One region of the Streptomyces sp. NPDC085932 genome, then DNA from elsewhere that is predicted to be linked to it. Evidence: riboswitches for the same ligand, from Rfam matches in the RefSeq annotation. Region 1 holds a riboswitch; the other holds the start of a gene.
What was found. Region 1 has a riboswitch for glycine ahead of gcvP (aminomethyl-transferring glycine dehydrogenase). Riboswitches for the same ligand answer to the same signal wherever they lie in the genome.
Positions count from the first base shown of each region.

Region 2: another riboswitch for glycine. It lies ahead of gcvT (glycine cleavage system aminomethyltransferase GcvT); the one in region 1 lies ahead of gcvP (aminomethyl-transferring glycine dehydrogenase).

Region 1 covers NZ_JBITSJ010000005.1:2,966-17,996, reverse strand. Annotated here, with positions in the region: gene ACIGAQ_RS24095 (extracellular solute-binding protein) at 1-356, opposite strand, end outside; gene ACIGAQ_RS24090 (amino acid transporter) at 772-2,748, shown strand; gene ACIGAQ_RS24085 (DUF1707 domain-containing protein) at 2,762-3,325, opposite strand; gene gcvP (aminomethyl-transferring glycine dehydrogenase) at 3,700-6,585, opposite strand; glycine riboswitch at 6,763-6,858, opposite strand; gene ACIGAQ_RS24075 (PRC-barrel domain-containing protein) at 6,972-7,349, shown strand; gene ACIGAQ_RS24070 (DNA polymerase IV) at 7,304-8,764, opposite strand; gene ACIGAQ_RS24065 (MerR family transcriptional regulator) at 8,934-9,617, opposite strand; gene ACIGAQ_RS24060 (bifunctional nuclease family protein) at 9,929-10,402, opposite strand; gene ACIGAQ_RS24055 (MerR family transcriptional regulator) at 10,488-11,225, opposite strand; gene ACIGAQ_RS24050 (FHA domain-containing protein) at 11,278-12,231, opposite strand; gene ACIGAQ_RS24045 (DUF881 domain-containing protein) at 12,293-13,225, opposite strand; gene ACIGAQ_RS24040 (small basic family protein) at 13,231-13,563, opposite strand; gene ACIGAQ_RS24035 (DUF881 domain-containing protein) at 13,560-14,474, opposite strand; gene ACIGAQ_RS24030 (sugar phosphate nucleotidyltransferase) at 14,573-15,031, opposite strand, start outside.
Region 2 covers NZ_JBITSJ010000009.1:26,799-41,829, forward strand. Annotated here, with positions in the region: gene ACIGAQ_RS34945 (L-serine ammonia-lyase) at 1-712, opposite strand, end outside; gene glyA (serine hydroxymethyltransferase) at 821-2,083, opposite strand; gene gcvH (glycine cleavage system protein GcvH) at 2,098-2,475, opposite strand; gene gcvT (glycine cleavage system aminomethyltransferase GcvT) at 2,574-3,695, opposite strand; glycine riboswitch at 3,843-3,942, opposite strand; gene ACIGAQ_RS34965 (AAA family ATPase) at 4,163-4,831, shown strand; gene ACIGAQ_RS34970 (enhanced serine sensitivity protein SseB) at 5,189-5,977, shown strand; gene ACIGAQ_RS34975 (enhanced serine sensitivity protein SseB C-terminal domain-containing protein) at 6,196-6,996, shown strand; gene ACIGAQ_RS34980 (ABC transporter permease) at 7,339-8,337, shown strand; gene ACIGAQ_RS34985 (ABC transporter substrate-binding protein) at 8,346-10,112, shown strand; gene ACIGAQ_RS34990 (ABC transporter permease) at 10,203-11,213, shown strand; gene ACIGAQ_RS34995 (ABC transporter ATP-binding protein) at 11,210-12,292, shown strand; gene ACIGAQ_RS35000 (dipeptide ABC transporter ATP-binding protein) at 12,289-13,428, shown strand; gene ACIGAQ_RS35005 (trimeric intracellular cation channel family protein) at 13,493-14,167, shown strand; gene ACIGAQ_RS35010 (alpha/beta hydrolase) at 14,058-15,031, opposite strand, start outside.

The sequences.
Region 1 (15,031 bases):
TCCTCGACGAGCCCGGCGTCGACCTGCTGCCGCAGGACCCCGCCGCCCCAGGTGTGGAAGATGTCGGGCAGCTTCCCGGAGGAGGTCAGAGCCGTCATCTTCGACTTGTAGGCGTCATTCTCCAGTTGGACGATCTTCACCTTGACGGTGGGGTTCTGCGCCTCGAACTTGCGCGCGAGAGCGGCCCAGACGCTCTTGGTCGGTTCGGTGGTGGAGATGTTCCACCACTCGATCGTGGTCGTCCCGGACGACCCTCCGTCCGAGTCCCCGCCGCATGCGGTCAGTGCCGTCATTCCCAGACCGGCCGCGGCGGAGGCCGCCAGAAAGCCGCGGCGGGACAGTGCCGGGTCGCCCATCATGCTCCTCGAAAGTTTCGAATGAGATCCAGAAAGATGCGTTGATGCCGCACCCTAGAGACAGCCGGTAAACGGTGGCAACCCCTTGTACACAGTGAATCTTTGCTCGCCACGGCGCCCGTAAGGGTCCGCCGAAACATTCGATCAGAACGACGAACTTTACGGATCAGCCGATCACGCTGAGTACTGACCCGGCAGCCGCGCACCCGCCGCCCCGCTTCATCCCAGACAAAGCCGCCACCCCCTCCCCCACCTGGCCTTTCACCTCCGGCGGGCATCCGCGCCACCAGTCTTAACGGAAGCTTGACGCGCACCACCCCCACATTCGCGGGCCACGGCATCACGCTCCGCTTACGCTGATCCGGCCGTCCAGTGATGGCCGGAACCAGCTGATCCGCACATCAGGAGCACGACGATGGCCACCACCGAGCAGCCGCCGAGCCGTACGGAGCCCCCTCCACCCAGCCGGCTGCGCGCCTGGATGCTGGAGGGCCTGTCCGACATGGGCAAGAACGGCGGCCGCACCGGACCGGGTCCCGCGCCCGAGGCTCCCCATCAGGGGCAGCCCTGGTGGCGCGTGATGTGCCTGACCGGCGTCGACTACTTCTCCACCCTCGGCTACCAGCCGGGCATCGCCGCCCTGGCGGCCGGGCTGCTGTCACCCATCGCGACGATCGTCCTGGTCGTCGTCACCCTGGCGGGCGCCCTGCCGGTCTACCGCAGGGTCGCCCAGGAGAGCCCGCACGGCGAGGGCTCGATCGCGATGCTGGAGCGGCTGCTCTCCTTCTGGCAGGGCAAGCTGTTCGTGCTGACCCTGCTGGGTTTCGCCGCCACCGACTTCCTGATCACCATCACGCTGTCGGCCGCCGACGCCTCCACCCACCTGGTGGAGAATCCCCACCTCAACGGCGTCCTGCACGACCGTCAGATGCTGATCACCCTCATCCTCGTGGCCCTGCTGGGCGCCGTGTTCCTCAAGGGCTTCCTGGAGGCGATCGGCGTGGCCGTCGCCCTGGTGGGCACCTACCTCGCGCTGAACGCGGTCGTGGTGGTGGTCGGCCTCTACCACGTCGCCACCGCCGGCCATGTGGTCACCGACTGGTCCGGCGCTCTGACCACCCAGCACGGCAACGTCTTCGTCATGATCGGCGTGGCCCTGCTCGTCTTCCCGAAGCTGGCCCTCGGCCTGTCCGGCTTCGAGACGGGCGTCGCCGTGATGCCGCACGTCAAGGGCGACCCGGACGACACCGAAGCGCGCCCGGCGGGCCGTATCCGCGACACCAGGAAGCTGCTCACCACGGCCGCTGTCATCATGAGCGTCTTCCTGATCGCGACCAGCTTCATCACCACCCTCCTGATCCCGGCGAAGGAGTTCGAACCGGGTGGCCAGGCCAACGGCCGCGCCCTGGCCTTCCTGGCACACGACTACCTGGGCAACACCTTCGGAACCCTCTACGACGCCTCCACGATCGCCATCCTGTGGTTCGCCGGCGCCTCCGCGATGGCCGGCCTGCTCAACCTCATGCCGCGCTACCTCCCCCGGTACGGCATGGCCCCGCACTGGGCCAGGGCCGTCCGCCCGATGGTCATCGTCTTCACCTTGATCGGCTTCCTGGTCACCTGGATCTTCGACGCCGACGTGGACGCCCAGGGCGGCGCCTACGCCACCGGTGTGCTGGTCCTGATCAGCTCCGCCGCCATGGCGGTGACCATCGCCGCCCGCAAGGCCGGACAGCGCAACTGGACCATCGCGTTCTCCGTCATCGCCGCGGTGTTCCTCTACACGACCGTCGTGAACGTGATCGAGCGCCCGGACGGCGTGAAGATCGGCGCGTGCTTCATCGCCGGCATCATCCTCGTCTCCCTGCTGTCACGTCTGGCCCGCGCTTTCGAGCTGCGCGTGACCGGCGTGACGCTCGACGGCGTGGCGGACCGCTTCGTCCGGGACATGGCCAGTCGCCGGATGCGGTTCATCGCCAATGAGCCCGACCGGCGGGACATCGCCGAGTACCGCGACAAGATCGAGCAGATCCGGCACGACAACGACGTGCCCGAGGCGGAGGACTTCGTCTTCGTGGAGGTGACGGTGACCGATCCGTCCGAGTTCGAGGCGGGCCTGACCGTACGCGGCGAGGTCCTGCACGACCGCTACCGCGTGCTGACCCTGGAGTCGTCCTCCGTCCCCAACGCGCTGGCGGCTCTCCTGCTGCACGTCCGCGACACGACCGGCCGCACCCCGCACATGTACTTCGAGTGGACCGAAGGGGGTCCGTTCGCCAACCTGCTGCGCTTCCTCCTGTTCGGCCAGGGCGAGGTCGCCCCCGTGACCCGCGAGATCCTGCGCGAGGCGGAACCGGACCGGGCACGGCGCCCCAGGGTGCACGTGGGCTGAGCCGGCACGCGCCTCAGCGTCTGCCGAGGCCCCGGCGGCGCGGGCGCACCACTATCTGCCCGTACTCGATCTCGCCGGTGATCCGCACGCGCAGCACGTCGGGCGCCTCGGCAACCCGGCGCTCCTTGATCGCGGAGTAGTTCGTCACGAGCCCGGTCGTGTCCACCACGATGCCGGGCCTGGTCACCAGCTTGAGGGCACCGGCACGCAGGTCCAGGTCGATGTCCAGGCTGTCGTGCGTGATCACCGCGTCGGTGAAGTCGAGCGTCACTTCGCCCCAGGCCGAGCGGATCTCCAGACGCCGCGGCACCACCCAGGCGTCGGCGCGCCCGGTGGAGGAACCCACCTGTTCGATCCGCATGACCTCCTCGAAGCCGGGGCCCCCGGCCGTCTCGGGCAGATCCGAGGTGAGCACCGCGAGCTCCCCCACCGTACGGGCGGACAGCGCGGCCTCCAGCCGCTCGTCGAGCTCTTCCAGCGTCAGCCGGCCGTCACCCGCGGCGACACGCAGCACCTCGACGATCCGGTCCCGGTCCGCGTGCGAGGCCCTCACCTCGGGTGACCCAACACTGCGCACGAGTTCCCCCATCACACCCACCCCGATTCCTCGGCCACCGCACTCTGCGACTCCCGACAGGACTAACGCTATATCGCGTCATAGTCTTCGGCCATCCCCCGATCAGGTCAATCCCGCCAGACCCGGCCACGGCGATCACCCGCCGGGCCGCGGGCGGCCGCGGCCCCGCTGCCAGAGGCCGCCCAGCGGACCTTGCGAGGCCGGCGAAGGGGCATCGACCACGGCCGCCCCGGGTACCCCGCGCCACCACATGACCGTGCCACCGCATGACAGGAGGGGCCCCGCAGCGCGGAGCCCCTCCCATGGGTGGATCGGGCAGATCAGTCCACTCGGCGGCGGATCAGCCGGCTCGCCCCATCAGCCACCTCACCGGATCAGTCCTCGTACGCGTCCAGCGGCGGGCACGAGCAGACCAGGTTCCGGTCACCGAAGGCCTGGTCGATACGGCGTACCGGCGGCCAGTACTTGTCGGCCGCCGAGACCCCGGCCGGGAAGACCGCCTCTTCACGGCTGTAGGCGTGCTCCCACTCCCCGGCGAGGGCGCCGGCGGTGTGCGGGGCGCTGCGCAGCGGGTTGTCCTCGGCGGGCCACTCACCGGAACCGACCTTCTCGATCTCCGCGCGAATGGCGATCATCGCGTCGCAGAACCGGTCCAGCTCGGCCAGGTCCTCCGACTCGGTCGGCTCGATCATCAGCGTCCCGGCCACCGGGAACGACATGGTCGGCGCGTGGAAGCCGTAGTCGATGAGCCGCTTGGCGACGTCGTCGACGCTCACACCGGTCGCCTTCGTCAGCGGCCGCAGGTCGATGATGCACTCGTGCGCGACGAGCCCGCCGGGACCCGTGTAGAGCACCGGGTAGTGCGGCTCCAGCCGCTTGGCGACGTAGTTGGCGCTCAGCACCGCCACCTGCGTGGCGCGCTTCAGGCCCTCGCCCCCCATGAGACGGACGTACGCCCACGAGATCGGCAGGATGCCGGCCGAGCCCCAGGGCGCCGCCGAGATGGGCCCGACGCCCGTCTCCGGGCCGGCCTCGGGCTGCAGCGGGTGGTTCGGCAGGTAGGGCGCGAGGTGCTCGCGCACCGCCACCGGGCCGACGCCCGGGCCGCCACCGCCGTGCGGGATGCAGAAGGTCTTGTGCAGGTTCAGGTGCGAGACGTCGCCACCGAAGTGACCCGGCTTGGCGAGCCCGACGAGCGCGTTGAGGTTGGCGCCGTCGACGTAGACCTGGCCGCCCGCCTCGTGCACCTGCGCGCAGATGTCGGCGACATGCTCCTCGAACACGCCGTGCGTGGACGGGTAGGTGATCATCAGCACGGCCAGCTCGTCGCGGTGCTGCTCGATCTTCGCCCGCAGGTCCTCGACGTCGATCTCGCCGTCCTCGGCGGTCTTCACGACGACGACCTTCATGCCCGCCATCACCGCGCTGGCGGCGTTGGTGCCGTGCGCGGACGACGGGATCAGGCACACGGTCCGCTGCTCGTCGCCGTTGGCCCGGTGGTACCCGCGCACGGCGAGCAGACCGGCCAGCTCGCCCTGGGACCCGGCGTTCGGCTGGAGGGAGACCTTGTCGTACCCGGTGACCTCGGCGAGCCGGTCCTCCAGCTCGTGGATGAGCGTGAGGTAGCCCTGGGCCTGCTCGGCGGGGGCGAAGGGGTGCAGCTGCCCGAACTCGGGCCAGGTGACCGGCTCCATCTCGGTGGTCGCGTTGAGCTTCATGGTGCAGGAGCCCAGCGGGATCATGCCGCGGTCGAGCGCGTAGTCACGGTCGGACAGCCGGCGCAGGTAGCGCAGCATGGCCGTCTCGGAGCGGTGCTGGTGGAAGACCGGGTGCGTGAGGTAGTCGTCGGTCCGCAGCAGACCGGCCGAAAGCCCGTCCTCCGTGGCGGCGTCCAGCGCCTCGATGACACCCTCGACGCCGAAGGCGGCCCACACGGCCCGCAGCTGGGCGCGGGTGGTGGTCTCGTCGCAGGCGATCGAGACGTGGTCGGCGTCGACCAGACGCAGGTTGACGCCGTTGTCACGCGCGGCGGCCACGACCTCGGCGGCCCGGCCCTCGACGCGCACGGTCAGGGTGTCGAAGTAGGAGCCGTGCACGACCTCGACCCCGCCGTTGGCGAGCCCGGCGGCCAGGACCGTGGCGTAGCGGTGGGTGCGCCGCGCGATGCCCTTCAGGCCCTCCGGGCCGTGGTAGACGGCGTACATGCCGGCCATCACGGCCAGCAGCACCTGCGCGGTGCAGATGTTGCTGGTCGCCTTCTCGCGGCGGATGTGCTGCTCACGCGTCTGCAGCGCCAGCCGGTAGGCCTTGTTCCCGTCGGCGTCGACGGAGACGCCGACGAGCCGCCCGGGCAGGCTGCGCGCCATCTTCTCCTGAACCGCCATGTAACCGGCGTGCGGACCGCCGAAGCCCATCGGCACACCGAAGCGCTGGGTGGTGCCGACGGCGATGTCCGCGCCGAGCTCGCCGGGCGACTTCAGCAGTGTCAGCGCGAGCAGGTCGGCGGCGACGGTGACGACCGCCCCGAGCTCGTGCGCCCGGTCGATGACCGGCTTGATGTCCCGTACGGCTCCGGAGGCGCCCGGGTACTGGATGAGCACGCCGTTGATCTCACGCTCGGCGACCTCGGCCGGGATGCCGTCGGACAGGTCGGCGACGACGACCTCCACGCCGGTCGGCTCGGCCCGGGTCTGGATCACGGCGATGGTCTGCGGCAGCGCGTCCGCGTCGACCAGGAACAGGCCCTTCTTGTTCTTGCCCATGCGCCGCGACAGCGCCATGGCCTCGGCGGCCGCGGTGCCCTCGTCGAGCAGGGAGGCCCCGGACGTCGGCAGTCCGGTGAGGTCGGCGACCATGGTCTGGAAGTTGAGCAGCGCCTCGAGCCGCCCCTGCGAGATCTCCGGCTGGTACGGCGTGTAGGCCGTGTACCAGGCCGGGTTCTCCATGACGTTGCGCAGGATGACCGGCGGCGTGAACGTGCCGTAGTAGCCCAGGCCGATCATGGAGCCGAGGACCTGGTTGCGGTCGGCGAGGGAGCGCAGCTCGGCGATCACCTCGGCCTCGCTGCGGGCGCCCGGCAGGTCGAGGGCCTCGGCGCTCTTGATCACGGCCGGGACCGCGGCGGCCGTCAACTCGTCCAGCGAGCCGTAGCCGACCTGCGCGAGCATCTTGGCCTGGGCCTCGTGGTCGGGGCCGATGTGGCGCTGCTCGAAGGGGACTGCCTCTTCGAGCTCGGAAAGCGGAATGCGATGGGCGGTCATGGACGGAGGCCTCCTGGTCTGACACGACCTTCGAGGGGCACCACGGCGCGGGTACCCGGACGGCCTCCCCCTCTGTCATCTCAACCTGAGAGCTTCACCGGATCGCCCGAAGGCGTCCGGCTTTCACCGTCGGTGAGAGCGGAAGCCGTCGACACCCGCTCTTCTTTCCAGAGTGACCTCGTCCGTGCGGTACGTGTGCCTGAGAGATTCCGGGGAGGATTTGCTCCTTCGGCGCCTCCGATGGTGTCCGGAGGACTCTCCCGCACGGGGTCAGCAGCCGTTGCCAGCGTACCAGCGAGGTCAACGCACGAACCTTCGAGTGGCCGCCTCCTCGATTGTGCCGTTTTGTAGTGCTTACGGATGAGTTGCGACCCTGTGGAGGTCCCGTGCGTACCGATATCGATCCGCGCAACCTGATCGGCCGCAAGGCATTCGACCGCAACGGAACCCGGATCGGCACGATCGACGAGGTCTACCTCGACGACGCCACTGGCGAGCCCGAGTGGGCGGCCATACGGACGGGCCTGTTCAGCAGGGACGCATTCGTCCCTCTGGAGCCCAGCGAGCTGATCGAGGGTGCCCTCCACGTCCCCTTCGAACGCGCCCTGATCAAGGACGCCCCCGACTTCGGCGTGGGCCGCCACCTCTCCCCCGAGCAGGAACTGCAGCTCTACCACCACTACGGCCTGGACATCGCCGCCCCTCCCGCGCTGCCCGATCACGAGTTCGGCAAGCTGGCGGGCTCCGACGAGCAGACGACCTGATGCCCGGACTCCCCGGACGAAGCGGCCCCCGGCGGCGTAACCACGGGACCGGCGAATCCGTCCCCGGATCCGCCGGGTCTTCGTAACACCAGCGGCAGCGGATCCGCCGGCTCCAGCGCGGGGTCGTCGACCCGGAAGGTCCGCACCCGTCCGGGCTCCGAGCCGGGCGTCTCGAAGCGCACGGTGACCCGTCCCAGCCCACTGCCCTGCACCCATCCGTGCCCGAACTCGGCGTGCCGCACGTCGTGTCCGGCGGGCCAGCGCCGCTCGGCGAGCGACGGCTGCTCCTCGGCCTGCGCCGCGGCATGCTCCTCGACCGGCCCCTCGACCACCGCTCGCTCCCCCGCGGCCTGTGCGAACAGGTCCTCCTGGGTGTAGTCGGCGAGTCCGCTGACCCCGACCCCGAGCAGCCGCACCCCGCCCGTGGTGTCCACCGAGTCCAGCAGCCGGGCCGCCGCCTCCCCGATCACCGCGGGGTCGTCCGTCGGCCCCCGCAGCGTCTCGGACCGGGTGAGGGTCGAGAAGTCGTACCTCCGTACCTTCAGCACGATCGTCCGCCCGGAGAGGCCGGCCCCGCGCAGCCGCCGCACGCACCGGTCGGCCAGCCGCTGCACCTCCAGACCGACCCGCACCCGGTCGTGGATGTCCACGTCGTAGGTGTCCTCCACGGACACGGACTTCGCCTCGCGCTCCGCCACCACGGGCCGGTCGTCCCGCGCCAGGGCCATCGCGTACAGCCCGTGCCCGTGCGCCTTGCCCAGCAGCCGGACCAGCTCGTCCTCGCCCGCCTCGACGATCTCCTCGACCGTGGTGATCCCGGCGCGCCGCAGATGGTCGCCCGTCGCCGGTCCGACGCCGGGCAGGGTCCGCACCGACATCGGCCCGAGCATGGCCCGCTCGGTGCCCGGCTCGATCACCACCAGTCCGTCGGGCTTGGCCTGCTCCGAGGCGATCTTCGCGAGCATCTTGGAGGCGGCGAGCCCGACCGATCCCGTGAGCCCGGTGACCGCGCGGATGTCCGCACGCAGCTGGGCGCCGACCAGCCGCGCGGACTTCTCGTCCCAGGCCACCTGTCCTGCCTCCAGGTCGACGAACGCCTCGTCCAGGCTCAACGGCTCCACGAGCGGCGAGAGCGCTCGCAGCAGCTCCATGACGCGCTCGCTGATCGCCTTGTAGAGCCCGAAGCGCGGCACGAGGTACGCGGCGTTGGGCGCGAGTCGCCTGGCCTGCCCCATGGGCATCGCCGAATGCACCCCGAAGACCCGCGCCTCGTAGGACGCCGTGGCCACCACACCCCGCGGCCCGAGTCCCCCCACGACCACGGCCTTCCCACGCAGACTCGGCTTGGACGCCTGCTCCACCGAGGCGAAGAAGGCATCCATGTCGAGATGCAGGATCGTGGGCGCGGTTCTCACATCTCCGATGCTGCCCTACGCCACTGACAATGCCCCGATCGGCCACCCCGCCCGGCCGTGACCGCCTCGGGGCAACCGCTTCCAGGCGGCTCGGCGCACGGGTCCGCGCGCCGGTTGCGGAAACGTCCCGCCTCCGGGGAGCAATGGGAACACCACCTGTGGGGCGGTCTCAGACGGCTCGGTTGCGCCGTCGCGCCAGCTCGTCCGCCGGATTGGGCCCGACCAGCGTCTCGCCGGTGTCGATCCGCTCCCCGTGCAGCTGGGACAGCGCGCTCTCGACGTCCCGCCACACGACGCCCACGGCGATCCCGAAGACCCCTTGGCCCCCTTGGAGCAGGGCGTGGACCTCGTCCGGCGAGGTGCATTCGTAGACCGTGGCACCGTCGCTCATGAGCGTCATCCGCTCCAGGTCGCGGAAACCGCGTTCCCTGAGGTGCTGCACGGCCGTGCGGATGTTCTGCAGCGACACCCCGGTGTCCAGGAACCGCTTGACGATCTTCAGGACGACCACGTCGCGGAAGCTGTACAACCGCTGTGTCCCGGACCCGTGGGCGGGGCGCACGCTCGGCTCGACCAGACCCGTACGGGCCCAGTAGTCCAGTTGCCGGTAGGTGATGCCAGCGGCCGCACAGGCCGTCGGACCGCGGTAGCCGATCTGCTCGGACGCCATGGACGTCGTCCCTCCGCTGCTCGGCACGGCCGTCGGTCGCTGCGGAGCGTGATCGGCCGCGTCGCCGGGCTGGGGGTATCCCCCGCTCGCGCGGAGCCATGAGCCGGGGGGAGGGTACGGACCGCTCGCCCTGAGACTGCGCTCGGGGCCGCCCCCAGCCGTACCGCCGCCGCTGCTACTCACGCCGACCTCCGTCCTTGACCTGCCTTCTCGACGGTAGGCAGTCACCAGGGGTGCGTCAACGATCGCCACACTCGCCACGCCGAGTGATAATCACCCTGAGAGTGGTTTCCCGTGCCCCACCGCGGGGAAAGGCTAGCCGAATGCGCTCGGCTCGGGCCGTGTGACGCTCTCACGCGCCACCGGCACATGCGGGCAATTCACCCGTCACAACGCGTCGGGCGACCCCGCCGCGGACCACACCGTCCGCCGGGCCGCCCCTTCGCCTCACCGACCGCTGCTGCCTCCGGCCCCCTCTTGTCGGGGACGGGAGCTCACTGACTGCTGGTGCCGAAGTCCTCCGGAGAGATCTGGTCGAGGAACTCGCGGAACTTCTCCACCTCGTCCTCCTGCTCGTCCGGGATGGCGATACCGGCGTCGTCGAGCACCGTGTCGCTGCCGTAGATCGGCGTCCCGGTGCGCAGCGCAAGCGCTATGGCGTCGGACGGACGGGCGCTCACCTCGACGCCACTGGCGAAGACCAGCTCCGCGTAGAAGACGCCCTCGCGCAGGTCCGTGATGCGCACTTCCGTGAGCTCCTGGCCGACAGCCTCCAGCACGTCCTTGAACAGGTCGTGGGTCAGCGGCCGTGCGGGAGCCATGCCCTGCTGGGCGAAGGCGATCGCCGTCGCCTCCCCCGGTCCGATCCAGATGGGAAGGTAACGGTCTCCTCCCACTTCACGCAGCAGCACGATCGGTTGGTTGGAGGGCATTTCGACCCGGACACCTACGACATCGAGCTCGTTCACACAGCAACCCTAGGCCGTGCTCGGGATGTTTGGGTAGTCGGGCCCGGATCGGGCACCTGATCCGGCCCCCCGCGCGGCCCGCTGCTCAGGGCAGCCGCACCCCGAGAGCCGTCTGCACCAGCGCGGCGTGCAGCCGCACCGTGAGCCCCGCCAGCTCCTTCGTGCGCGCCTCCGCGTGAGCCCTGGTCTGCGGGTTCCGGTGCCGCCTGAGCGGGGCCACCACCTGGTCCACGAGCCCGGCCTCGCGGTCGGCCGCCGCCTTCATCGCCCGCAGATGCCGCGGCTCGATCCCGAACCGCCCCAGCTCGACGACGAGCGAGGCCACCGTGACCGCTTCGGCGTCGTACGCGCCGTCCTCCAGTGGAGTGAGCAGCCCGTAGGACTCCCACTCCTTCAGCTCCTGCTCGTCGATGCCGGCGGCGGCGAGCAGCTCCGACCGCCCGATCCTGGCCGCCGTGGGCGCCTCCGGGGCCTCGGCCACGGGCTCGCCGTCACGCTGGCGGCCCACCACGGGCAGCTGGACGGCCTCCCCGCGCTCCACGGCCTCCAGATGCTCGCGGATCACCTTCAGGGGCAGATAGTGGTCCCGCTGCATCCTCAGGACGTGGCCGAGGCGCTCGACGTCGTGTGCGCTGAACTTGCGATACCCCGAGGGGGTCCGCTGCGGCTCGATGAGCCCCTCCGCCTCCAGGAAACGGATCTTGGAGATGGTGACCTCGGGGAACTCGTCGCGCAGCACGTTCAGCACCGTGCCGATGCTCATCAGCCCACTGTCCGTGGCGGCGGTGCCGTGTCCGGCACCGCCGCTCGGTGTTCGAAGCATGGACCTTCCCTGACGGACGGACCTTCGCTGAGCTCCCCGGACGGGCCGGGGGTCAGTAGCCCCGCTGGCTCGCGTAGAAGACCAGCCGGTACTTGCCGATCTGCACCTCGTCACCGTTGTTCAGGGCGACCTGGTCGATCCGCTCGCGGTTGACGTACGTGCCGTTCAGGCTGCCCACGTCGGCCACCGTGAACGAGCCGTCCTGGCCGCGGCGGAACTCCACGTGCCGCCGGGAGACCGTCACGTCGTCCAGGAAGATGTCGCTCTGCGGGTGACGCCCGGCCGTGGTCAGGTCGCCGTCGAGCAGGAAGCGGCTGCCCGAGTTCGGCCCGCGACGCACGACCAGGAGCGCGGAACCCAGGGGAAGCGCGTCCACGGCCGCCTGCGCCTCGGGAGACAGCGTCGGCATCGGCGTCTGGCCGGTGGTCTCGCTGTCGTAGGCCTCGAGGCCGGAGATGGAGATCGTGGACGTCGTCTCGGACGGGCGCTCCGGAGTCGCGCCGGCCCGCAGCGGCGCGCCGCAGTTCGAGCAGAAGCGGCTGTTCTCCGCGTTGCGGTTACCGCACCTCGTACACACCAGGGCCGACATCGGATCCTCCTGCCGCGGCTGCCCGCCGGGAGCGTGGGACGCATACGGGTCGGAAAACCCTCCACCCGCACCTGAGGCTGACGGTTGGCCGAAACCTATGCCGCCGGGCTGCGCAGGGTCAACCGACGGCGCGCCCTGACCTCCGGCGACGTCACCACCCGGACCAGCGACCTGATCGCGGAAGAGCGGCCGCTGGCCTTCCGCGTCAGGCTGTGCGCGATGACGAGCGGTGGCGTTGTCGCTGCCCTCTCGCGCGCTCTTGCCGAACAACTTCGCAAACAACTTCACGGGCGATTCCCCTTGACCGAAACAGACCCGCCCGTGGGGCAGGACGAACCCTGACTGAACACTCTGGCCGACCCGGACATCCTGACAACGTCCGTCTGCACCAGACAGTTTCCACCACGCACCACCCATTCGGTGCGCCGACCCCCCGCAACCTCATGCCCTCGCCGAACGTCGCCCATGCACCCCCGGTTCACTGGGAGGACGACCGAGCGTAGTCAGGCCGCTTCGCCGCTCGCAAGGCATCCACGACGATCTTGGTCGATCGCTCGACGATCACCGTGGCCTGTTCCTTCTCGAGAGTCTGCACCACGCCTCCGGGGATGTTGAGCGCCGGCTCGAGGTCCTGCGGCTTGCCGATGACCTTGAAACGATAGGGCGCGTTGATCTTGTTCCCGTCGACGCTCACGCCCTTGCCGGAATCCGCGAGGTACGTGCCGGCGACCACGCGTACGCCGTTCACCTGGATCGCCTCGGCACCCGCCGCACGCAGCTCCTGGATCGCGTCGAGCAGCATGTCCGCCTCGACCGTCCCCTTCGTGTCCTCGATGGTCATGGTGATCCCGGGCCCCTGCGCGGCCACCGTGCCCGCCAGGATGCCGAGTTGCCGTTCCTTCTCGATCGTCTGCTTCCGGGCCTCCTCGGCCTGGTCCGAGCTGTTCTCCAGCTCGTCCCGCTGCTTCTCGAGACCCTGCTTCTCGTCCTCAAGACGCTGAGTGCGGTCGTCCAGTTCATCGAGGATGCGGACCAGATCCTCCTGCCGGGCCCCGCGCAGGGCACTGTCGCCGTCGCTGTTCGACGCCACCTGCACGGCCAGACCGAAGCCGAGGCCGAACAACAGCAGCGCGACGATGAGTTGAGCCCGGGTGACACGCGGCGGCCACAGCCCCTGCACCAGGCGCTGCCTGCCGGTCAGCCGCTGCCCGGACTCCGCCTCCGGTTCGACCGTGGGCTCGGGTGCTGACCCGGCCTCGGCCCGCGGGGTCTCCCGAGCGGCGGGCACCGGGGCGGACACCTCCTGCGGCAGCTCCTTGCGGAGCCTGTTCCCCGAGTCACCGCCGGCTTCGGGCCGCTCCGCGCGCGTGTCGCCCTGCTCGTCGGGACGCGTCTCGTCGTGCTCGCTCATCGGCCTCACGCCCGGAACACGTGCCGGCGGATCGCCGCGGCGTTGGAGAAGATCCGGATACCGAGCACGACCACCACACCGGTGGACAGCTGGGCCCCCACGCCCAACTTGTCGCCCAGGAAGACGATCAGCGCGGCCACGACCACGTTCGACAGGAACGACACCACGAAGACCTTGTCGTCGAAGATCCCGTCGAGCATGGCCCGCAGCCCCCCGAAGACCGCGTCGAGAGCCGCCACGACGGCGATCGGCAGATAAGGCTCCACCACCGCCGGAACCTCAGGCCGGACCAACAGGCCGGCCACGACTCCCACGACGAGGCCCAGTACGGCGATCACGATGTGCCCTTCTCGCTCTTCTCAGTGCTCGGCTGTGCTGTACGTACGATCACGCTCGGCGCGGCAGGCAGCCGGAGGTCGTCCTCCACGGAGATGCCTGTCCTGATGCCGTAGCTCTCCTGCAGCGCGTTCAGATACAACCCGTCCGCGCTGTCCTGGAACCGCGTGCTCAGCCGCTGCCCGTCCCCCACCGCGAGCACCGTGTACGGCGGCACCAGCGGCTTGTTGTCGACCAGTATCGCGTCTCCCGCGGCCCGGATCGCCGACAGCGCCGTCAGCCGCTGCCCGTTGATGGAGATCGCCTCGGCCCCCGACTCCCACAGCCCGTTGACCACGCGCTGCATGTCCCGGTCACGCACCCGGCCGGTGTCGGAAAAGCCTGAGCTGCCACGCGGGTCACCGTCACCGCCGGTGCCGGCTTCCTCGGCGTCGTTCACCACGAGCTTCACACCGGGACCGTGCACGGCGACGGACCCCGACAGGATGCCGACGAGCTCCGACCGGGCGCTTCCGCCGCTGTGCTTCAACGCCTCGCGCTGGCGTGCGCTGACGTCCTCGCGCAGTTCGTCGACCGTGTCCTCCAGCCGGTCCGCCGCCTCGGTCTCCCGGTCGATGCGGTCGATCAGCTCCTCGCGCTCCTTGGCGACGACGGGGGCGGCGACCCGTGCCTGAGCCGCTCCCACGGTCACGACCAGCGCCGCGAGCACCAGGCCGGCGGCCAGCCCCAGCTTCGCCCGGAGAGTCTTCGGCATGCCGCCGTCGCCTGCGGCCCTCTTCCGCGCGGCGGCCTCGGCGTAGCCGTCGTCGAGGCTGTGGTCCATCACGTTGGTGATCAACGACATGGACGCGTCCGGACGCCGGGGCCGCGCGGGTGTGCTCCGAATGGGGGGTTGCTGCGGCATGCCGCACATCGTCGCACGTCGCGGCCACTGCCGCCGAACGGCCCCACCGGCGTGCCGGACAGGCCCCGTTGGGGACACTTGTCCGGCACGCACGCGTGCAGGCGGTATTACCGGCCGGCGCTGTCCACGATCGCCGACCACTCGTCCAGCAGGGCCTGCGCGGAGGCGTCGTCCGGTCCCTCGGCCCACAGGTGGGTGACGGCCTCGGCCGGGTCGGGCAGCACCATCACCCAGCGGCCGTCGGTCTCCACCACGCGCACCCCGTCCGTGGTGTCCACGAAACGGTCCCCGGCCGCCTCGACGACCCGCCGCATCACCAGCCCCTTGACGGCCCACGGGGTCGCCAGATCCCGCTTCAGCACGTGCGCCCGCGGGATCCGCGCGTCGATCTGGCTGAGCGTGAGCTGCGTCCGCCCCACCAGCCCGAGCAGCCGCACGAAGGCCGCGGTGGCGTCGTACACGCTGCTGAACTCGGGGACGATGAAGCCGCCCTTGCCGTCGCCGCCGAAGATCGTCCCTTCCTCACCGCCCACGCGCGTGAGGTCGTCGGGAGAGGTCGTCGTCCA
Region 2 (15,031 bases), on a different contig from region 1:
GACCGCCCGGCAGGATGCCCTCGCGGGACATGCCGCGCGCCACGCACGCCTGCATGACCCGCCAGATCTCCAGCAGGCCCTCGCGGATCTCCTCCTCCGTGCGCCAGGCCCGCTCGTTCTCCAGCATCAGCGCCGAGATGGACAGGCCGGTCTCCCGGGCCAGGCGCAGCAGCTCGTCACCGGTGCGGAAGGGGTACTTCAGCACGGTGTCGTCGAGCTTGATGCGGTCGGCGCCGACCGCGTCCTCGTCGACGACGAAGCCGCCGCCGACCGAGTAGTAGGTCTTGGTCAGCAGCTGAGCGCCCGAGGCGTCGTACGCCCACAGGGTCATGCCGTTGGCGTGGTAGGGCAGGGCCTTGCGGCGGTGCAGGACCATGTCGTCGTCGAAGGAGAACGCGATCTCGTGCTCGCCGAGCAGGTTCAGCCTGCCGTCGGCCTTGATCGTCTCCACCCGCTCGTCGGCGGTCTCCACGTCCACCGTGCGCGGTGAGTCGCCCTCCAGACCGAGCAGCACGGCCTTGGGCGTGCCGTGGCCGTGCCCGGTCGCGCCGAGCGAGCCGTACAGCTCCGCCCGGACCGAGGCGACGGACCCCAGCAGCTCCTCGTTGCGCAGTCGCCGGACGAACAGGCCGGCCGCGCGCATCGGGCCGACGGTGTGGGAGCTGGACGGGCCGATGCCGATCGAGAACAGGTCGAAGACCGAGATGGCCACGGGGGAACTCCTGACTACGGGGGTGGTGCCAAGGGGGTGGGCGCCGCGCCGGCTTGTGGCCGGCGCGGCCCCCGAAAGGTTTCTTCGCGGCCGTCGCCGGCCGCGCTCCTACTTGTTCAGACCCGGGTACAGCGGGTGCCGGTCGGCCAGGGCCTTCACCCGGGCCTTGAGGGCCTCCGCGTCGTACGACGGCTTCAGCGCCTCGGCGATGACCTCCGCCACCTCGGCGAAGTCCTCCGCCCGGAACCCGCGGGTGGCCAGGGCCGGGGTGCCGATCCGCAGACCGGACGTCACCATCGGCGGACGCGGGTCGTTCGGGATCGCGTTGCGGTTGACGGTGATGCCGATGCCGTGGAGCCGGTCCTCGGCCTGCTGCCCGTCCAGCTCGGAGTCGCGCAGGTCGACCAGGACCAGGTGCACGTCCGTGCCGCCGGACAGGACGTCCACGCCCACGGCCCGGACGTCGTCCCGCACCAGACGCTCGGCCAGGATGCGGGCACCCTCCAGCGTACGGCGCTGGCGCTCCTTGAAGTCCTCCGAGGCGGCGACCTTGAAGGCGACGGCCTTGGCGGCGACCACGTGCTCCAGCGGACCACCCTGCTGACCGGGGAAGACGGCGGAGTTGATCTTCTTGGCCAGCTCGGCCGTGGAGAGGATCACACCGCCGCGCGGGCCGCCGAGGGTCTTGTGGGTCGTGGTGGTGACCACGTGCGCGTGCGGCACCGGGTTGGGGTGCAGCCCGGCCGCGACGAGCCCGGCGAAGTGGGCCATGTCGACCATCAGGTAGGCGCCGACCTCGTCCGCGATCCGGCGGAACTCGGCGAAGTCCAGCTGCCGGGGGTAGGCGGACCAGCCGGCGACGATCAGCTTCGGCCGTGACTCCTTGGCCAGCCGCTCGACCTCGGCCATGTCGACCCGGCCGTCCTCGCCCACGTGGTAGGCGACGACGTCGTAGAGCTTGCCGGAGAAGTTGATCTTCATGCCGTGGGTCAGGTGACCGCCGTGGGCGAGGTTCAGGCCCATGATGGTGTCGCCCGGCTTGAGCAGCGCGAACATCGCGGCCGCGTTGGCCTGGGCGCCCGAGTGCGGCTGCACGTTGGCGTGCTCGGCGCCGAACAGCTCCTTCACGCGGTCGATCGCGATCTGCTCGACCACGTCGACGTGCTCGCAGCCGCCGTAGTAGCGGCGGCCCGGGTAGCCCTCGGCGTACTTGTTGGTGAGGACCGAGCCCTGCGCCTCCATGACCGCGACCGGGGCGAAGTTCTCCGAGGCGATCATCTCCAGCGTGGACTGCTGGCGGTGCAGCTCGGCGTCGACCGCGGCGGCCACGGCCGGGTCGAGCTCGTGCAGGGGGGTGTTCAGGACGGACATACGGCTACGACTCCTCAGCCGGCGGAGAACGCGGTGTACTCGTCGGCGGAGAGCAGGTCGCCCGGCTCGTCCGTGACCCGCACCTTGAACAGCCAGCCGCCCTCGAAGGGGGCCGAGTTCACCAGCGACGGGTCGTTCACGACGTCCTCGTTGACCTCGGTGACCTCACCGGAGACCGGGGAGTACAGGTCGGACACGGACTTGGTCGACTCCAGCTCGCCGCAGGTCTCGCCCGCGGACACGGTGTCACCGACCTCGGGGAGCTGGACGAAGACCACGTCGCCGAGCGCGTTGGCCGCGTGCTCCGTGATGCCGACCGTCGACACGCCGTCCTCGGCGGCCGACAGCCACTCGTGCTCCTTGCTGTAACGCAGCTGCTGGGGATTGCTCATGGCCTGAATTCTCCTGTACGCGCGGGAGTGCTGGTGAAGGGACCGCTGGTGAGCGGGGTGGAGGTACCCCGGGCGCTCGTGGCGCCCGTGGCCAGTGTCTACTTCTGGCGCTTGTAGAACGGCAGCGCCACGACCTCGTACGGCTCGTGACTGCCCCGGATGTCCACGCCCACTCCGGGCGTGCCGGGCGCGGCGTGCGCGGCGTCGACGTAGGCCATCGCGATCGGCTTGCCCAGGGTGGGGGAGGGGGCGCCGGAGGTGACCTCGCCGATCACCTCGCCGCCCGCGACGACGGCGTACCCGGCGCGCGGAACGCGGCGGCCCTCGGCGACCAGGCCGACCAGCACGCGCGGCGGGTTCTGCTCGGCCCGGGCAGCGGCCTCGCGCAGGGCCTCGCGGCCCACGAAGTCGCCCTCCTTCTCGAACTTCACCACGCGGCCGAGACCGGCGTCGAAGGGCGTCAGGGAGGTGGTCAGCTCGTGCCCGTACAGCGGCATGCCGGCCTCCAGGCGCAGCGTGTCGCGGCAGGACAGGCCGCACGGGACCAGTCCGGCGCCCTCGCCGGCCTTGGTCAGGGCCTGCCACAGCTCCACGGCGTGCTCCGGCTTCACGAACAGCTCGAAGCCGTCCTCGCCGGTGTAGCCGGTGCGGGCGATCAGGGCCGGGACCCCGGCGACGGTGCCGGGCAGGCCGGCGTAGTACTTCAGCCCGTCGAGGTCGGCGTCCGTGAGGGACGCCAGGATGCCGGGGGACTCGGGGCCCTGGACGGCGATCAGCGCGTAGGCGTCCCGGTCGTCGCGCACCTCGGCGTCGAAGCCCTCGGCGCGCTCGGTCAGCGCGTCCAGGACGACCTGGGCGTTGGAGGCGTTGGCGACGACCATGTACTCCGTCTCGCCCAGCCGGTAGACGATCAGGTCGTCGAGGATGCCGCCGTCGGCCCGGCAGATCATGGTGTAGCGGGCGCGGCCCGGCTTCACGCCGCCGATGTTGCCCACCAGGGCGTAGTCGAGGAGGGCGGCGGCCTGCGGGCCGGTGACGGTGATCTCACCCATGTGGGAGAGGTCGAAGAGCCCGGCCTTCGTGCGCACGGCGAGGTGCTCGTCGCGCTCGGAGCCGTAGCGCAGGGGCATGTCCCAGCCGGCGAAGTCGGTCATCGTCGCGCCCAGCGAACGATGCAGGGCATCGAGCGCGGTGTGACGGAGTTCTCCTGTACTGCTCACGGTCGGTCGTCTCCCAGGGCGATGACGGGGCGAGGTCGTTCCTCCCCATCTGTCATCGGAACCTGAGAGGTTCGCCATGACCGCGCCGGTCCATGGCTTGCACCTTGGGTGGGACCGCTGTGACAGCGGCCCGCTTTTCAGATGTGCCTCGCCCGCGCGGTAACGGGGCCTGAGAGATTCAAGGGAGGGACTTGCTCCTTCGGCGCCCCAGCGTCAGCGGTGCTGGGAACTCTCCCGCGCGGATTCAAACGGCCGGTATGCAGTTGGCGCGCACATCATTGCACGCATCCTTCCGGCGCGGCAGGGGGACCTTTCCCAGGGAGTGCACGAGTCCCGCGCCGGACACGGCGACCTGTAGCAGCCCTGTTGCAGGAAGAGTACGGAAATGAGAGGCCTGCGGCATTACCTTCTTTTTACACTCGGCGGGGATGGGACTCCGTACCTGGCCCCAGGGGAGGACGATCACGGTGAACAGGACCAGGGCGTACGCCACGACGACGGGCATCGCGCTGCCCGAGCAGCCGGCTGCCGCGCCCCGGAGGGCCTGCGGCACGGTGCCGGCACCGGTCGTCCGCGATCTGCGCGACCGCCCGGGCCGCGGCCCGCACGCGCTGCTGTTCGGGTCCCGGGACATCGTCGTGGTCACGGGTCTGCCCGGCAGTGGCAAGTCCACGCTGATGCGGCGCACCGTCCCGGGCCGGCGCGTCGACTCCCAGGACACCCGCGACCGCTGGGAACGGCGCATGCCGGGCTTCCTGCCGTACGCGGTCTACCGGCCGCTGGTCCGGCTCGCCCACTACGCCGGGCTGCGCCGGGCGCTGCGCGGCGGCGAGGGGATCGTGGTGCACGACTGCGGCACGCAGGCGTGGGTCCGCCGCTGGCTCGCCCGCGAGGCCCGCCGCCGGGGCGGCACGCTGCACCTGCTGCTCCTCGACGTCACCCCCGAACAGGCCCTGGCGGGCCAGCGCGACCGCGGCCGCGGCGTCTCGCGCTACGCGTTCCTGCGCCACCGCGCGGCCACCACCCGCCTGCTGCGCGCGGTGGAACAGGGCGACCTCCCCTCCGGCTGCGGCTCGGCCGTCCTCGCCGACCGCGCCACGGCGAACGCGCTCCGCCGCATCGGCTTCACAGGGTGACGGGCGGGGCCGGCCACGCGACCGGGGCGGTGATACGGGGCGGGCGGGACGACGGCGGTGAGCCGGGCAGGGCGGCGGCGATCCCGCGGGTCCGGACCGCCGACGGCCCCGGCGGCCGACGGCCCCGCGCAGCGAACGGCGCGACGCCGAGGGCCCTCGACGCGGTCAGCGGACCATTCGGCATGCCGGCCGGGGATCCGGAAGGCGGGCTGCGGGGCGGCGTCGACGCCCGGTCCCTCGGCGCGGACAGCCGACCGGGCCGCGTTCGGGCCGCCGCTCGGCATGATCCGGTCACTCACGGCGCCCGAGCCGTTAGCCTTTTCGCCTCAGCAGTGGTTTCAGGCAGGCGGTAGGCAGATGGACTTCCCGGCGGACTTCTCCGCGGACTTCCCGGCGCAGACGCAGACCCACCCGCACGGTGGCTGGCCCGGCAACGAGCTGGAGGAGGTGCTCTCGGCCGCCCTCGGCGCCGGGCCCGCGGCCGGCGGCCGGATCGTCGAGGTGCTCGGCCGGAGCTTCGTCTGGGTCCCGCTCCCCAGCGGCGGCGGCCCCCACAGCGGCCCGCTCGACCTGCCCGCCGTCGAGATCGACGGCCAGGCGTTCGTGCCGGTGTTCAGCTCGGAGGAGCAGTTCCGCCAGGCCGCCGGCCCGCACATGTCGTACACCATCGCGCCCGCCGTGGAGTTCGCCCGCGGCCTGCCCCCGCACGCGGGGATCGTCGTCAACCCCGGCGGCGTGGTCGGCATACCCCTGCCGCCGCCCGCCGTAGCCGACCTGTGCCGGGCCGGCCGGACGCCGCTGGACGGCCCCGCGAGCGGCGGCCGGGTCCGCCTCTTCGAGCCCGACTGGCAGGACGACCCGGTGGACTTCCTCGCCGCCGCCTCCGCAGAGTTCGAGGCGATCGGCGTCGTCCTCACCGCCCGCCGCTGCCTCGCCGCGATCGAGACCGCCGAGCCCGTGATGTTCGTGGGCGTCGAACTCTCCCAGTGGGAAGGCGACCTGCGGGCCCTGCCCCTGGAGGCCCTGACCCGGGCCGTCACCGCGTCACCGGCCCCCTGGCCGGTCAACCTCGTCCTCCTGGACGTGGCGGAGGACCCGGTGGGCCACTGGATGAAGGACCGGGTCCGGCCCTTCTATCAGCGCTAGGCCACCGTCCCTCCGTCCGCCCGGCCAGGGCAGGAGGGACGGTGCGGACACGGCCTGGGGTCACCGGCCGGGGGCCCGGCTGTGACATCTGCCGCTGCCCCGCGGAGGCGCGACACGCCGCGGAGGGACCCGCACGCGCCCGACGAGGACAAGTCCGGAGTCGGTGGGCGGGCTTAAGCTAGGTCACGGTCGAGGCGTTGTACGAAGGGGCGGTAAAGGTGAGCGCGAGCGGCACGGCCGCGGCCGGACAGGTCGAGCACATGCTGCGCCAGGTCACGCCCGGGCGCTACGACGCCTACGAGGCACTCCTGCGCGCGCTCGCCACCCCGCACAGCGGCCAGATCTGGATGCTCCTGTGGCAGGGCCAGGCCGGCTCCCCGGACGCCCAGTACGGAAACATGGAGGTCGACGGCTACGGCTACGCGCCCTGCGTGACCTCCGCCCAGGAGCTCTCGGCCAGCGGCTGGAACCGCTCGTACGAGGTGGTCGACGGCGTCGACGTGGCCCGCGCCCTGTACCCCGACCACTACGGCCTCTGGCTCAACCCGCACGCCCCGGGCGGCGGCGTCGGCATCCCCTGGCTCGACCTGCGCAGAATCGCCACGGGCCTGGACCGCCAGCCCGCCGGACCCCTGCGGCTGTCCGAACCGGCCATCGAGGTCCCGCAGTTCTACGCCCTGCTCGCGCAGAACGCCCACCGCACCCCGGCCGTCCGTTCGCTGCGCCGCGCCTGGGTGCAGCCCGCGCTGGGCGCGCCGTACCTCGCCATCGGACTGGACGTGTACGACACCTCGCCGCCGGCCGTGGATTCCGTGCGCGCGATGATGCAGCAGTCCCTCGGCGCCGTCCCGGACGGGCTCCCCGTCTCCACCGTCGCGATGTCCGACGCACACGACCCGGTCGCCATGTGGCTGCGGGCCAACGCCCGCCCCTTCTACGACCGTGAGGCCCACGCCACCGCACCCGTCCAGGCCCCCGCGTCCGGCTACGGATACCCGCCCGCCCAGGGCAGGTTCTGAGCCGCCCCGGACCGTTCCCGAGGCCGGTTCCGCACCCCCGCGCAAACGCGAGGACAGCTCAGCTCTCCGCGCGTAGATCGGGGCGATTTGCGCGGGTGTGCCGTAAAATCCACCTAGCTCGCCGCGTCCGACCGCTGTTACCCGTTGTCCGGATAACGGAACCCCCCAGACAGCATCACGTTTACGCATCCTTTCACCGCCAAGTCTGGCAACAGATCGCCAAAGCGTTGAAGACTCCCGGCAAGACACGGGCCGGTCGGTCTCGTGTACGAGACAAACAAAACCGCTACAGCGGCAGCCAGGGGCTAGGCGATCGCCGGCCCGAGAGGGGTCAATCGCACCGTGACCGCACCGATCGAGACCACCGGGGCGGAAGCCGGAGCACAGCCCGAGGCCGTGCTCTCCGGGGTCAAGAAGAGCCAGATCGAAGGGCGCTCGCTCACCCAGATCGCCTGGATGCGCTTCAAGCGGGACAAGGTGGCGATGGCGGGCGGCGTCGTCGTCGTCCTGCTCGTGCTGATGGCGGTGTTCTCCAAGCCGATCCAGTGGGTCTTCGGCCTCGATCCCAACAAGTTCAACCAGGACCTCATCGACCCGGCCCTGCTCGCCCCCAAGGGCGGCTGGGGCGGCATGAGTTGGGACCACCCGCTCGGCGTCGACCCGCAGTACGGCCGCGACATGCTCGCCCGCATCATCGACGGCTCCTGGGTCTCCCTGCTGGTCGCCGGCGGCGCCACGCTGCTGTCGGTGGTCATCGGCACGGTCCTCGGCGTGATCGCCGGCTACTACGGCGGCTGGATCGACAGCGTCATCAGCAGGCTGATGGACACCTTCCTGGCGTTCCCCCTGCTGCTGTTCGCCATCTCCATCTCCGCCTCCGTGCAGGACGGGTTCTTCGGTCTCGACGGCCTGTCCCTGCGCATCTGCGTGCTGATCTTCGTGATCGGCTTCTTCAGCTGGCCGTACATCGGCCGGATCGTGCGGGCGCAGACCATGACCCTGCGCAAGCGGGAGTTCATCGAGGCCGCCACGAGCCTCGGGGCGCGCGGCCCGTACGTCCTGTTCCGGGAGCTCCTCCCGAACCTCGTCGCGCCGATCCTCGTCTACTCGACGCTGATCATCCCGACGAACATTCTGTTCGAGGCCGCGCTGAGCTTCCTCGGTGTCGGTATCGCTCCGCCGCAGGCCTCCTGGGGCGGCATGCTCAGCAACGCTGTGGATCTCTACACGGCTGATCCGCAGTACATGTTCGTGCCCGGACTGGCGATCTTCATCACCGTCCTGGCCTTCAACCTGCTGGGTGACGGGCTGCGTGACGCCCTCGACCCTCGCAGCAAGTGATCCATCGAATGAGGGGGCTTCCTCAGGTGAAGACGAGAAGGGTGACCGCCGGCGTTGCGTCGGTCCTGGCACTGTCGCTGGGTGCTGCCGCGTGCGGCGGCGGTGGTGACGACAACGACGGGGGAGGCAACGGCAAGAAGGACGCCGCGCTGAACTCGATCGTCAACGCGTCGGACAAGAAGGGAGGGACGGTCACGTACGAGCACTCGGACGTGCCGGACTCCCTCGACCCGGGCAACACGTACTACGGCTGGGTCCAGAACTTCTCCCGTCTCTACGGCCGGACGCTCACCACGTTCAAGCCGGCGGCGGGCAAGGAAGGCCTGGAGGTCGTGCCGGACCTCGCCGAGTCCCTCGGCAAGTCCAGCCCGGACGCCAAGACCTGGACGTACAAGCTGCGTACCGGAGTGAAGTTCCAGGACGGCACCCCGGTGACGTCCAAGGACGTCAAGTACGCCATCGAGCGCTCCAACTTCGCGCCGGAGGCACTGTCCAACGGCCCGACGTACTTCAAGGCCTACCTGGAGGGCGGCGACAAGTACAAGGGTCCCTACAAGGACAAGTCGGCCGACGGCATCAAGTCCATCGAGACGCCGGACGACCGCACGATCGTCTTCAAGCTGAAGCAGCCCTTCGCCGACTTCGACTACCTGGCGACGTTCTCGCAGACGGCGCCCGTGCCGAAGGCGAAGGACACCGGTGCGAAGTACGTGCAGGCCATCCAGTCCTCCGGCCCGTACCAGTTCCAGTCCTACGAGGAGGGCCGCGGCGCCACCCTCGTGCGCAACAAGAACTGGGACCCCAAGACGGACCCGATCCGCAAGGCCCTGCCGGACAAGATCACGATCAAGTTCAAGGTCAACCCGGTCACGGTCGACAACAACCTGATCTCCGACAAGATCACGGCTGACGCGGCCGGCACCGGTGTGCAGCCGCAGACCCAGCCGAAGGTCCTGCGCGGCAAGCTCGCCGGCCAGACGGACAGCTCCTACGCCGGCGCCACGCAGTACATCGCGCTCAACGTCAACGTGAAGCCGTTCGACAACGAGCACTGCCGCAAGGCCGTCCAGTGGGGTCTGGACAAGCAGTCCGTCCTGGACGCGATGGGCGGCTCGCCGAAGGGCGACGTGGCGACCACGCTGCTGCCGCCGTCGGTCAACGGCTACACCAAGTTCGACACCTACGCGACCGACGGTCACAAGGGTGACGCCGCCAAGGCCAAGGCCGAGCTGAAGGCCTGCGGCCAGCCGAACGGCTTCAACACGATCCTCACGGCCCGCTCGGACCGGCCCGCCGAGGTCGCGGCCGCCACGGCCGTCCAGGCGTCGCTGAAGAAGATCGGCATCAACATCGAGATCAAGCAGTTCCCCTCCGGCAAGTACTTCTCCAACTTCGCCGGTGTCCCGTCCTACGTCCACGAGAACAAGCTCGGCATGCTCTCCATGGCGTGGGGCGCCGACTGGCCGACCGGCTACGGCTTCCTCGACCAGATCGTCAACGGTGCCGCCATCAAGCCCTCCGGCGGCAACAACCTGATGGAGCTGGACGACCCGAAGATCAACAAGGCCCTGACGGACGCGATCGCCAACACCGACGACGCCGCCCGCACCAAGGCCTGGGGTGACATCGACAAGATGGTCCTCGACAACGCCTCGGTCGTCCCGCTGATCTACCGCAAGAACCTGCTGCTGCGGCCCACGTCCGCGAACAACGTCACGGTCACGCAGGCCTACCTCGGCATGTACGACTACCTGCTGATGAGCTCCTCGAAGTAACCAGCAGGCCGGAACCTTTCGAAAGGCAGGTGAAGGCACCGGGTGGCTGCGGCGGACGATCCCGCCGCGGCCACCCGGGGCCGTACAGCTGTGGCTGCGTACATCCTCCGACGCGTCATGGGCGCGGTGCTGTTGCTGCTGGTGGTCAGCGCAGTCACCTTCGCCATCTTCTTCCTGGTGCCCCGTCTCGGGGGCCAGACGCCCGACCAGTTGGCCACCCAGTACGTCGGCAAGGACGCGAACCCCGAATCCGTCGCCGCGATCAAGAAGAACCTGGGTCTGGACCAACCCGTCTACGAGCAGTACTGGAACTTCATCAAGGGCCTCGTGGCGGGCGCCGACTACCGGTTCGGACCCGACGCGACGCACTGCAGCGCACCCTGCTTCGGTTACTCCTTCAAGAGCCACATCGAGGTGTGGCCGCAGTTGGAGCAGCGGATTCCGGTCTCCTTCTCGCTGGCCGTCGGTGCGGCGGTGATCTGGCTGGTCTCCGGTGTGACGACCGGTGTCATCTCGGCCCTGCGCAAGGGCAAGCCGATCGACCGCATCTCCATGTTCATCGCGCTCGCCGGCGTCTCGCTCCCGATCTTCTTCACGGGCCAGATCCTGCTCGCCCTCTTCGTCTACGAGATCCCCATCTGGGACAGCATCGACTACGTCCCCTTCACCGAGAACCCCGCCGAATGGGCCTGGCATCTGATGCTGCCCTGGATCAGCCTCGCCTTCCTCTTCTCCGCGCTGTACGCCCGGCTCACCCGGGCGGGCATGCTGGAGACGATGCACGAGGACTACATCCGCACGGCCAGGGCCAAGGGTCTGAAGGAGACCACGGTCGTGACCAAGCACGGCCTGCGCTCCGCGCTCACCCCGATCGTCACCATCTTCGGCATGGACTTCGGCACCCTCGTCGGCACCGCGGTGCTCACCGAGACCGTCTTCTCCCTCCAGGGCATCGGCGCCTACTCGGTCCAGGCCATCAAGGACAACGACCTGCCCATCGTGATGGGCGTGACCCTGGTCGCCGCGTTCTTCATCGTCTTCTGCAACTTGATCGTCGACCTGGTGTACGCCGCCATCGACCCCCGGGTGAGGTACTCGTGAGCAAGCTCGACAAAGCCGCGCTCGGCGAACCGGACACCACCGCCCCGTCCGTCCCGGACGACGTGTTCCTGTCCGTCCGCGACCTGCGCATCCACTTCGACACCGACGACGGTCTGGTCAAGTCGGTCGACGGTGTCAGCTTCGACGTGCGCAAGGGCAAGACCCTGGGCATCGTGGGCGAGTCCGGCTCCGGCAAGTCCGTCACCTCGCTCGGTGTGATGGGCCTGCACCGCTCGGCGCGCGCCCACGTCTCCGGCGAGGTCTGGCTGGACGGCCAGGAACTGATCGCGGCCGACCCCGACGAGGTGCGGCGGCTGCGCGGCCGGAAGATGGCCATGATCTTCCAGGACCCGCTGTCCGCGATGCACCCCTACTACTCGGTCGGCCACCAGATCGTCGAGGCGTACCGCGTCCACCACGACGTCAGCAAGAAGGCCGCCAAGCAGCGCGCGATCGAGATGCTGGACCGGGTCGGCATCCCCGAACCCGCCAAGCGCGTCGACAGCTACCCGCACGAGTTCTCCGGCGGTATGCGCCAGCGCGCCATGATCGCCATGGCGCTGGTGAACAACCCCGAGCTGCTCATCGCGGACGAGCCGACCACCGCCCTGGACGTCACCGTGCAGGCGCAGATCCTGGACCTGATCCACGACCTGCAGAAGGAGTTCGGCTCCGCGGTCATCATGATCACCCACGACCTGGGCGTGGTCGCCGAGATGGCCGACGACCTGCTGGTCATGTACGGCGGCCGGTGCGTGGAGTGCGGTCCCGCCGAGGACGTCTTCTCCGAGCCCCGGCACCCCTACACCTGGGGCCTGCTCGGCTCGATGCCGCGGCTGGACCGCGAGGAGACCGACCGGCTCATCCCGATCAAGGGCGCGCCGCCCTCCCTGATCAACCTCCCGTCGGGCTGCGCCTTCCACCCGCGCTGCCCGTACGCGGACATCCCGAAGGACAACGTCACCCGCACGGTCCGCCCCGAGCTGACCGAGGTCGGCGGCTCGCACTGGGCCGCCTGCCACATGAGCCAGGAGCAGCGGGAGCGTATCTGGACCGAAGAGATTGCGCCGAAGCTGTGAGCGACGACAAAACGGTGAGCGAACCGGACACCAGCGGCAGCACCCTCACCAAGGACACCACCGCCGACGGTGAGATCCTGCTGAAGGTGACGGGCCTGCAGAAGCACTTCCCGATCCGCAAGGGCCTGCTCCAGCGGCAGACCGGCGCGGTCCGGGCCGTCGACGGCATCGACTTCGAGGTCCGCAAGGGCGAGACGCTCGGCGTCGTCGGCGAGTCCGGCTGTGGCAAGTCCACCATGGGCCGGCTGATCACCCGGCTGCTCGAACCGACCGGCGGCACGGTCGAGTTCGAGGGCAAGGACATCACGCACCTCGGCGTCGGCGACCTGCGCCCGATGCGCCGCGACGTGCAGATGATCTTCCAGGACCCGTACTCCTCGCTGAATCCCCGGCACACGATCGGCACGATCGTCGGCGCCCCCTTCCGGCTCCAGGGCGTCGAGCCCGAGGGCGGCGTGAAGAAGGAGGTCCAGCGGCTGCTGTCGGTGGTCGGTCTCAACCCCGAGCACTACAACCGCTATCCGCACGAGTTCTCCGGCGGTCAGCGCCAGCGCATCGGCATCGCCCGCGCGCTCGCGCTCAACCCCAAGCTCGTGGTGGCCGACGAGCCGGTCTCCGCGCTGGACGTGTCGATCCAGGCCCAGGTGGTCAACCTGCTGGACGACCTCCAGCAGGAACTCGGCCTCACGTACGTGATCATCGCGCACGACCTGTCGGTGGTCCGGCACGTGTCCGACCGGATCGCGGTGATGTACCTCGGCAAGATCGTCGAGCTGGCCGACCGGGACAAGCTCTACAAGTCGCCGATGCACCCGTACTCCAAGGCGCTGCTGTCGGCCGTGCCGATCCCGGACCCCAAGCGCCGGGGCGTCAAGAGCGAGCGCATCCTGCTCAAGGGCGACGTGCCCTCGCCGATCGCCCCGCCGAGCGGCTGCCGCTTCCACACCCGGTGCTGGAAGGCGACCCAGATCTGCAAGACGACCGAGCCGCCGCTGGTGGAGCTGCGGGCCGGGCAGCGCGTCGCCTGCCACCACCCGGAGAACTTCGAGGACCAGCAGCCGCAGGACACCCAGCTGCTGTCCTCGGCCGAGGAGGCCGCCGAGGCGAACGGCGGTACCGCGACCGTCGAGAAGTGAGCCCACCCGAGCCCCCGCCCTCGCACATCAGGGCGGGGGCTCACCCGTGGGGGAAAATGCCCGTGTGCTCCAGCAACTCTTCAGTCCGTCCGTCCAGCACACGCTCGACCTGATCGGCATCTTCGTCTTCGCGATCTCCGGCGCCCTGCTGGCCGTGCGCAAGAACTTCGACGTCTTCGGCATGGCCGTCCTCGCCGAGGTCACCGCGCTGGGCGGCGGGCTCTTCCGCGATTTGGTCATCGGGGCCGTACCGCCCGCCGCGTTCACGGACCTGGGGTACTTCCTCACCCCGCTGCTCGCCACCCTCCTCGTCTTCTTCCTGCATCCGCAGGTCGAACGCATCCAGGTCGCCGTGAACGTCTTCGACGCGGCGGGCCTCGGCCTGTTCTGCGTCGCCGGCACGATCAAGGCGTACGAGTACGGGCTCGGCCTGACCGCCTCGGCCGGCCTGGGGCTGACCACCGCGGTCGGTGGCGGCGTGCTGCGCGACGTCCTGGCCAACGAGGTGCCCTCGCTGCTGCGCTGGGACCGCGACCTCTACGCGGTCCCGGCGATCGTCGGCTCCGCCCTGGTCGCCCTGTGCATCCGCTACGACGCCCTGAACCCGTTCACCAGCGCCCTCGCGGTGATCACGGCCTTCGTGCTGCGCCTGCTCGCCATGCGGTTCCACTGGCGAGCTCCGCGGGCCTGGCACCGGCGGTCGACGGTGAGCGAGGAGGAGCAGCCCGTCCTGCCGTGACGGGACGCGCGCCCGTCTGTTGCGTCAGCCAGGCGAAGGCGGGCACGACCTGCGGCCGCCACAGTGCCATGGTGTGCCCGCCGGCGCTCTTCGGGACGTACACGACGTGCACGGTCGTCGGGGCCTTCGCGATCCGCTCCAGCGCCCTGCCCGCCTCGTACCCGTCGCGCGGCTGGCCGGAGAGGTAGAGCGCGATCCGCGGCGGGGCGGGCGCCCGGGCCAGCAGCAGACACGGGTTGTTCGCGTCGCGCAGCGCGGGGGTCCGCGCGGCGAGCGAGTCGCGCTCGCCGATCGGGTCGTTGTAGCCCGACAGGCTCACGGCGGCCCGGTAGCGGTCGGGGTGGGCGACGGCGAGCTTGGCCGCGCAGTGCGCCCCGGCCGAGTAGCCGGCGACGGACCAGCCCCCGGGGGCGGGCCGGGCGCGGAAGTTGTCCATGACCATCTTCGGGACGTCGACGCTGAGCCAGCTGTCGGCGTTGACCGTGCCCGGGATGTTGGCGCACCCGGTGTCCACCCCGGCCAGCAGGTTGGTGCGGGGCGCGACCAGGATGAACGGGGCGATACGGCCGTCGCGCATCAGCGGCTCCAGCTGTTCGTGTGCGTGCAGTGAGCCGAACCAGGCCTTCGCCGAGCCGGGGTAGCCGGGCAGCAGCTCCACGACCGGGAACCGGTGGTGCCGGTAGGCGGGGTCGTCGTACTGGGGCGGGAGCCAGACGTAGACCTCGGCGTTCACGCCGGACACCCGGCCCTTGAGCTGGGTGACCCGGACCCCGCCGGCCGCGCGCATCCCGGGCCCGGCGGCGGGTTCGAAGGTCTGCCGCACCGGGGGCAGCCGCTTCAGGGCGATACCACCGGTGCCGTCGG